2 regions of the Brevundimonas sp. GW456-12-10-14-LB3 genome follow, and region 1 is predicted to be linked to the other one. Evidence: riboswitches for the same ligand, from Rfam matches in the RefSeq annotation. Region 1 holds a riboswitch; the other holds the start of a gene.

Region 1 (4,208 bases):
GCATCGGCTTTTGCGCCACGGTCGAGGACGGACCCGTCCTCCTAGCCCGGCGCCTGGAGGCCGATGTGGTTCAGGTCGCCTGCAATCTTCTGGATCAGCGCGCGGCGGCCGAGGGAATTCTGGATGAGATCAAGGCCCTGGGGGCCCAGGTCCACCTGTCTTCGGTCTTCGCCGGCGGCCTGTTGTTCGCCCCCGGCGACGATCTTCCGGCCCATTTGACCGGCTATGATCAGGCCCTGTCGCGCATCCGACGGCGCCTGGCGGAACGGCGCTGCGATCCGATGCAGGCCGCCCTGGCCTACGCCTTTTCTCTGGAGGCGGTGGACCGGGTGGTGGCCAGCGTGGCCTCCGCCGCCGAGCTGCGCGCCATATTGGCGGCCGCCCATGCGCCCGGTCCCGACCTGGACTGGTCGGAACTGGCGCTGGAGGCGCCGGCGGCCTTCGCCGCCGACGCCCGCAACCTGATCAGTAGCGCAGCCTGACCCCGACATAGGCCGACCGGCCGGGCTCTCCATAGCCGAACACCTGCTGATAGTGTTCGTCGCCCAGGTTCTCGATCCGCGCCGTCAGGGCGACCTTGTCCGTCAAAGCGTAGGCCGCGTTCAGATTGGCCGTGACGAAACCCTTGCGGACCACGGTCGAGAAGCCGCCGGAATCGTCCTGCTCGCCTTCCGCCCGCACGGTCAGGGCGCCCGACAGTCGATCCCCCGTCCAGCCCAGGGTCGCCGAACCGGCGTGTTCGGGCACGCGGAGCAGCCGGGCGCCCGTGGTGCGGTCCGCAGCGTCGGTCCAGGCGTAGGCCAAGGTCAGGTCGAAACCGGCGCCGAGGCGCGCGCGGCCTTCCAGCTCGAGCCCGTCCGACCGCGTCTTGGCGACGTTGACGTAGCGGCCGGCGGAATAGGTGATTTGGTCCTCGACGTTCAGCCGATACAGGGTCGCGCGTCCCTCGAACCGACCGCCGGCGGAGGCCCAGCCCAGGGCGATCTCGACGCTGTCGGCCGTCTCCGGCTTCAGCGCGGGCCACGGCTGGGGCGCGAAACAATAGTCGCACACCGCCTGGCTGACGGTCGGGGCCTTGAAGCCCGTGCCATAGGCGCCCGACAGGATGAAGCCGCCGGCCAGATCATAGGCCGCCGAAATCCGCCCCGTGGTCTTGGAGCCGAAGTCGTCCGTGTCGTCATAGCGCAAACCGCCGGTCAGGTTCAGGGCGCCCAGGTCCGCTTGCGCCATGCCGAACGCCGAGGTGATCGCCAGGTCGCGCGACAGGCCCGAGTACAGGTTGGCTGACGCCTCGTTGCGCTCGATCCCGAAAGCGTAGTCGATGCCTCGGGTTTCGCCGTCCGCCTGCCAGCGATAGGCTTGGCGGTCGCCGTTGAAGGTCAAGGGCGTGCCGTCGCTGTAGGAGGTGCGCTCCAGCTCCGAGGCCGAAATGCTGAACTGATGCGTCAGACCCAGAGCCTGGGCCGTGACACGGCCGAAGCCCGACCACTGTTCGCTGTCCTGGGCGTCGTCGGTGTCGGCCAGCACATAGTCAGGCGCGGGGAAGCCGTCGATGTCGGCGTGGCTGTCGTTCCAGCGCGCCGCGCCTTCGACCTTGACCGCGTCGGACAGGACATAGCGGCCCTTGGCGCCCAGGGTCGTGCTGCGAAAGCCGTCGGTCTCGGGATTGCCGTCCGCCTTGTCCGCCGCCGAAATCCCGTCGGTCTGGAAGCGCGAGACATAGGCGCTGAAGGCGTAGGTCTCATTGGCGACGCCGGCCGACAGACGACCGCGCGCCGTGTCGAAGCTGCCCGCCTCGGCCTCGGCGCGAACGCCATCGATTTCGCGCGTGGTGAAGGAAATCACCCCGCCGATGGCGTCCGATCCCCACAGGGACGACTGCGGACCGCTGAGCACCTCGATCCGGTCGATGTCGGCCAGTTCGAAGCTGGAGAAGTCATAGGCGCCGTTCGGTTCGGCCGCATCATTGACCGGCGCGCCGTCCACCAGCACCAGGGTCTTGCCCGGCGTCGCGCCGCGCATGCGGACCTGGGCGATCCCGCCGAAAGCCCCCGTTCGCGTCACCGACAGGCCAGGCACGTCGGACAGGATGTCGGCGGCGAAGACGGCGCCGCGTTGCTCAATGATCCTGGAATCGATGACCCGGGCGCCGGGCGTCTCGGCGACGATGGCGGGCAGGCGGGTGGCGGTGACCACGATCTCGTCCAGCTGGGTCGCCTCATCGGCGAAAGCGGGTGCGGCGATGACGGCGGCCATGGCCGCCGTCGATGAAAGAATGGAGCGCTTCATTGTGAGCGATGTCCCCGTATCGGCCCGGCGAATGCGCGCGCAGGGTCGTGACCAGCGAGCCGATCCGCCCGGCCGCGAGGCCGGGACGACGCAAGATCGGGTCGCTTCCACGGAGAAACCGCGCCTCTGTCTGGTCCCGGACAGGAGCGAGCGACGTCGGCGGCCAGGTCTCCTGGCTTGCGGGTCATAAACCGCCGTCCTCGCCTTCCCAGTCACCCAGTGGCGCCGAGGTCTAGACCCCGGACGGACGACGCTCTCGCCGCCTACAGTTGCGGGCACAGCCACGGTGTCTCACCGTGTTCCCTTAACCGCCTGATCCGGCCTATCGCAGGGGCGACAAGCCTGTGCAAGAGCCGGTCAACGGGCTTGAGCGCCAGGACGCGATCCGTCACCCTGTCGCAACATGAACGCCCCTGTCTCTCACCCGCCTGACATCGCCGCCGCTCTGGAGGGCGCCACCCCCTTCATGGCCCAGTATCTGACGGCCAAGGCCGGTCAGCCGGACGCCATCCTGTTCTTCCGCATGGGCGACTTCTACGAGCTGTTCTTCAAGGACGCCGAGGTGGCGGCGGCGGCTCTGGGCATCACCCTGACCAGGCGGGGCAAGCACCAGGGCGAGGACATCCCCATGGCCGGGGTGCCGGTCCACGCCATGGAGGGCTATCTGGCCCGGCTGATCCGCCTGGGTCACAAGGTGGCCATCTGCGAACAGCTGGAAGACCCGGCCGAGGCCAAGAAGCGCGGCGGCAAGGCGGTCGTTCAGCGCGGCGTGGTGCGGGTGGTGACGCCCGGCACCCTGACCGAGGACAGTCTCTTGGATGCGCGCGGCGCCAACCGGCTGGCCGCCGCAGCGGTGCGCAAGGGTCGCGCGGCCGTGGCGGTGGTCGAACTGTCTTCCGGCGCGGTGGACAGCGTCGCCTGTGCGCTGGAGGATCTCGGGGCGACGCTCGCCGCCTTCCGCCCGTCCGAGGTCCTGGTCACTGACCGCATCTATTCCGACCCGACGACGCGGGACGCCCTGGACGGGTCCGGCGGCGTGGTTCAGGCCCTGGCCTCGGCCATCGCCGAGCCCCAGGCGGCGCGGACGCGGGTCGAGCGGCTGTACGGGGTTGCGGCCCTGGACGGATTCGGCGCCTTCGAGGAGGCCGAGGTCTCGGCGCTCGGCCTGATCGCCGCCTATCTGGAGACGACCCAGGCCGGCAAGGTTCCGGCCCTGGCCCCGCCCCGCCGTCTGGGCGAGAGCGGGTTTCTGGCCATCGACCCGGCGACCCGGGCCAGTCTGGAGATCGACCGGACGCAGAGGGGCGAACGCGAAGGCTCGCTCTTGGCCTGTATCGACCGCACCGTCACCTCGGGCGGGGCCCGGGCCCTGGCGGAACGGATCGCCCGGCCGCTGCGCGACCCCCTGGCGATCAATGAACAGCTCGACGCGGTCGAATGGCTGCTGGAGCGGCGCGATCTGCGGCGCGACCTCCGCGACGGTCTGAAGGCCTCGGCCGATGTGGCGCGGGCGGTCGGACGGCTGGCCCTGGGGCGCGGCGGTCCGCGCGATCTGGCGGCGGTGCGGGTGGGCCTGTCCGTCGCCGAGGGGATCGCGGGCCTGTTCATCGGTCAGGTGGACCCGCTCACCGGCCAGCCCCGCCGCATCGCCCTGGCCCTGGACCGACTGAGCCTGTCGCCTGAGGTGTCGCGGCTGAAGGCCGATCTGATCGACGGCCTGGTGGACGAACCGTCCCATCTGGCCCGCGACGGCGGTTTCGTGCGCCCCGACTATCGGCCTGAACTGGACGCCGCCCGCACCCTGCGCGACGACAGCCGCCGGGTGGTGGCCGATCTGGAGGCGCGGGCGGTCGCCGAGTCCGGCGTGCCCTTCAAGGTCAAGCACAACGCCGTCCTGGGCTATTTCCTGGAAACCTCGG
Region 2 (4,208 bases), on a different contig from region 1:
GCCGTCTCCCCCGCCCTCATGAGCCGCGCCGCCGTCACCATATTGGCGAGCGCCGCCTCAGTCTCGGGCCAAGCCCGCGTCTTCAACCCGCAATCCGGATTCACCCAAAGCCGGTCCTGCGGCAGCTTGCGCGCCGCCGCCTTCAGGAGGGCGGTCATCGCCTCGACCGTGGGGACGCGCGGCGAGTGGATGTCATAGACGCCCGGCCCGATCTCGGCCGGATAGCGGTAGTCGGAGAAGGCGTCGAGCAGCTCCATCCTGGACCGCGAGGTCTCGATGGAGATGACGTCGGCGTCCATGGCTCCGATCGCCTGAATGATGTCGTTGAACTCCGAATAGCACATATGGGTGTGGATCTGGGTTTCGTCTCGCACCCCCGAGGCCGTGATGCGGAAGCTTTCGACCGCCCATTCCAGGTAGTCGTCCCAGTCGGCGCGCCGCAGGGGCAGGCCCTCGCGCAGGGCGGCCTCGTCGATCTGGATGACGGCGGCGCCGGCGGCCTCCAGGTCGATCACCTCATCGCGAATGGCGAAGGCGATCTGGCGGCAGGTCGTGCTGCGCGGCTGGTCGTCGCGCACGAAGGACCAGTTCAGAATCGTGACGGGGCCCGTCAGCATGCCTTTCACCGGTCTGTCGGTCAGACCCTGTGCATAGCGCCACCATTCGACCGTCATCGGCCTGGGCCGCGCGACGTCGCCATAGAGGATGGGCGGGCGCACGCAGCGCGAACCGTAGGACTGCACCCAGGCGGCCTTCGTGAAGACGAAGCCGGACAAGTGCTCGCCGAAGTACTGGACCATGTCGTTGCGCTCGAACTCGCCGTGGACCAGGACATCCAGGCCGAGCGCCTCCTGCCATTTGATCGCTCGCGCGGTCTCGTCGCGCAGCAGGCGGGCGTAGGCCGCATCGTCGATGACGCCTCGCCCGTGATCAGCGCGCGCCTTTCGGATCTCGGCCGTCTGAGGAAAGGAGCCTATGGTGGTGGTCGGATAGGCGGGCAGATTCAGACGCCCCCGCTGAACCTGGCGACGAATTTCAAAGCAGGAGTTTCTGAGCGCCAGGGCGGGGTCGGCATCGGCGGCTCGCGCCTGGACCTTCGGGTCGTTGATGCGCGGCGAAGTGCGACGTGAGGCGACCGAGGCGGTCGAGGCGTCGAGCGCCGCCCTCACCGCCGCGCGGCCTTCATTCAACGCCCGCGCCAGGGTGGCCAACTCGGCCACCTTCTGCACGGCGAAGGCCAGCCAGTCCTTGATCTCGGGGTCGAGCCCGGTCTCCCGCTCCAGATCGATCGGGGTGTGCAGCAAAGAGCAGGACGGGGCGATCACCACCCTGCGCCCGGCCGCGACCAGGGGCTCCACCTTGTCCAGCACGGCGTTGAGGTCGGCCTTCCAGACGTTGCGGCCGTCGATGACGCCGAGCGAAAGCACCTGGTCGGCGCGCGACGCAGACGCGACCTGGGCCAACTGCTCCGGCGCTCGGATCAGGTCGATGTGCAGTCCGTGAACCGGCAGGCGCAGCACGGCCTCCAGATTATTCCCGAGCCCGCCGAAATAGGTGGTCAGCATCAGCTTGATCGGCGGCGTCACATCGGTCAGCACCCGATAGGCGTGATCATAAGCCGCCCTGGCCTCATCGCTCAGATCGGTGACCAGGCAAGGCTCGTCCATCTGGACCCAGGTGGCGCCGGCGCGGGCCAGGGACCGCAGCACCTCGGCATAGATCGGCAGCAGGCGCGGCAGCAGGGTGAGAACGTCAAACGGCTCGCCCCGCGTCTTACCCAGAAGAAGATAAGAGACAGGCCCCAGCAGCACCGGCCGGGTCTCGATCCCCAGCGCCTTGGCCTCCAGATATTCGTCCAGCGCCTTGGTCGAGCCGAGACGGAACACCTGGTCGGCGGTAAATTCAGGCGCGAGATAATGGTAGTTGGTGTCGAACCATTTGGTCATCTCCATGGCCGGCGTCCCCTCGCCGCTCGCATGGGCGTGACCGTGTGCGCACGCCTGGCCGTCGCCCCGTGAACCGCGGGCCATGGCGAAGTAGGTCGCCAGATCGACACGATCCCCGCGCCAGCCGTAGGCGGGCGGCACGGCGCCGACCATGGCGGTCAGGTCGAGCACATGGTCATAGAGAGAGAAGTCGTTGGACGGCACGACGTCGGCCCCCAGGTCACGCTGGCGCGCCCAGGTCAGGCCACGCAGCTGGGCGGCGGCGGACAGAAGGGTCTCGGCGTCGGTCTTGCCGGCCCAATAGGCCTCAAGCGCGGTCTTCAGTTCTCTCTTGGGGCCGATGCGGGGAAAGCCGAGGGTGGCGACCTGGACGGTGTGGCGGGTCATGACGTTCGAAACCTGTGTTGTGGCCAGGCTTCGGACAGGGTCGCGCGGACGCCGACGCGGACGTGCAGGGTCCGGCGGCGCGCATGCGGCCTGACCGGACACCCCGCCGGAGGACGTTATCTGTCGGGGCAGGTCTCCTGGCTCACGGGTCGACGCCTAGGGTCCGGCCTTCCCGGCGTGAACGCCAGTGACACGAGATGGACCTTCGACTCGCCGCTTACAGTTGCGGGGGCAGCGCCGGTTTCCCACCGGCTTCCCTCTTAGCTGCACGTGTTCCGAAGACCACGTGCAGACCACGACGGCTGAGGATGGCCTCACAATCAGCAGGCCGTCAATACATATAAGGATATGCTTATACGATTATGCGATTGCCACAGCTTAACCCTTTGCCTCCAGATGCGCCCACCCCTGACACATTGCGACCACAAGGCGTGGCGGATGGGCAACACGACAGTTTCAAGACACTTACGTAACGACGATTTAATGCTCAGCTTCGTCCGCGCCTGATAGCAGCCGCCCTCCCCGGACCCCCATCCGGGTCGAGACTGCTAAGGACAAAAGAAAATGAAGACGATCCTCCTCGCCACGGCCGCCGCCGCCCTGTTCGCCGCCCCGGCCTTCGCCCAAGACGCCGTCGGCTCGGTCGGCGTGACCTATTCCAACCCCTCGATCGAAGTCGCCGGCAACGATGTCGACGCCGACGTCTGGACCGTGGACGGCACGGTCGCCCTGCCGGCCGCTGACTGGACCGTGACCCTGAACGGCGCCGTCGACTACACCAAGGCCTTCGGTGAAGAAGACGTCACCGGCGTCGCCGCCGCCCACCTGACCAAGATGTGGAGCTCCGACGTCCGCGCCGGCGCCTTCGTCGCCGCCAACGGCATCGGCTCGGGCGATGAGCCGGTCTGGACCGTCGGCGCCGAGGCCCAGAAGTACCTGTCCAACGCGACCCTGACCGGCCTGGCGGCCTACACCACGGCTGATGACGCAGACGCCGACATCTGGACCGTCGGCGGCGACGCCGCCTTCTACGTGATGCCGAACCTGCGCCTGAACGCCGGCGTCAGCTACAACAACGTCGATGTGACCGGCGGCGACGTGGATGCCTGGACCTACGGCGTTGGCGCCGAGTACGAAATCGAGAACACCCCGTTCTCGGTCGGCGCTTCCTACACCCGCGCCGACATCGACTCGCTGGACGTCGACACCTGGTCGCTGGGTCTGCGCTACAGCTTCGGCGGCGGCCTGCAAGCGCGTGACCGCGCCGGCGCCGGCCTGGGCGTTTCCGCCATCACCAGCGTCCTGGGCGCCTTCTAAGCCTGACGGCCTGCTGACTAAAAAGAGCCCCGGCGGACCGATCCGCCGGGGCTTTATTTTACCAGCTGATGAATCCGCAGACGTAGCCAACACAGTTTCTATGTGCCCCCATTGCCAAGCCTAAGCATTGATCCCACTCATAACCGCCCACATCATAAGCCCCGTTACACTCATCGACTCTTTGCTCTAAAATTTGCTCACACATGTTCTCACACGCAAGCGATCCCGCCAAAGTTTGGCTTGGAATTAAAAGAAGACTCAGCGCAAAAACGCCAGAGGAAAGCAATTTTTTGTATCCAGCCATAGAACCCTCCACATGTTGGTACCGTTACGTTACCAACGTTGGCGAGAAATTGCCATCACCCTTAGTTGCAGCGCCCAATTTCCTCGTTTTCTTGATTTCCAATAATTAATCGACCAGATCCTCGAACGGCCTGAGTACGAGCACCTGATAGACATCTAATGCGGACGTCTCCCGAGCCAGAAATCGCAGCATCAGCATTCAGTACTGTAGCATGCACGGTTATATTGCCGCTTCCGCCGATCATAGCGACAAGA

The links. Region 1 has a riboswitch for cobalamin ahead of AC07XS_RS04830 (TonB-dependent receptor domain-containing protein). Riboswitches for the same ligand answer to the same signal wherever they lie in the genome.
Region 2: it holds a riboswitch for cobalamin, as region 1 does, so the genes downstream of both, metE (5-methyltetrahydropteroyltriglutamate--homocysteine S-methyltransferase) here and AC07XS_RS04830 (TonB-dependent receptor domain-containing protein) in region 1, are expected to answer to the same signal.

What each region holds. Positions count from the first base shown of each region.
Region 1 covers NZ_JBWKZJ010000007.1:26,874-31,081, forward strand. The annotation lists gene AC07XS_RS04825 (aldo/keto reductase) at 1-482, shown strand, start outside; gene AC07XS_RS04830 (TonB-dependent receptor domain-containing protein) at 466-2,289, opposite strand; cobalamin riboswitch at 2,435-2,642, opposite strand; gene mutS (DNA mismatch repair protein MutS) at 2,693-4,208, shown strand, end outside.
Region 2 covers NZ_JBWKZJ010000013.1:59,142-63,349, reverse strand. The annotation lists gene metE (5-methyltetrahydropteroyltriglutamate--homocysteine S-methyltransferase) at 1-2,333, opposite strand, end outside; cobalamin riboswitch at 2,444-2,645, opposite strand; gene AC07XS_RS07685 (porin) at 2,898-3,650, shown strand; gene AC07XS_RS07680 (GIN domain-containing protein) at 4,016-4,208, opposite strand, start outside.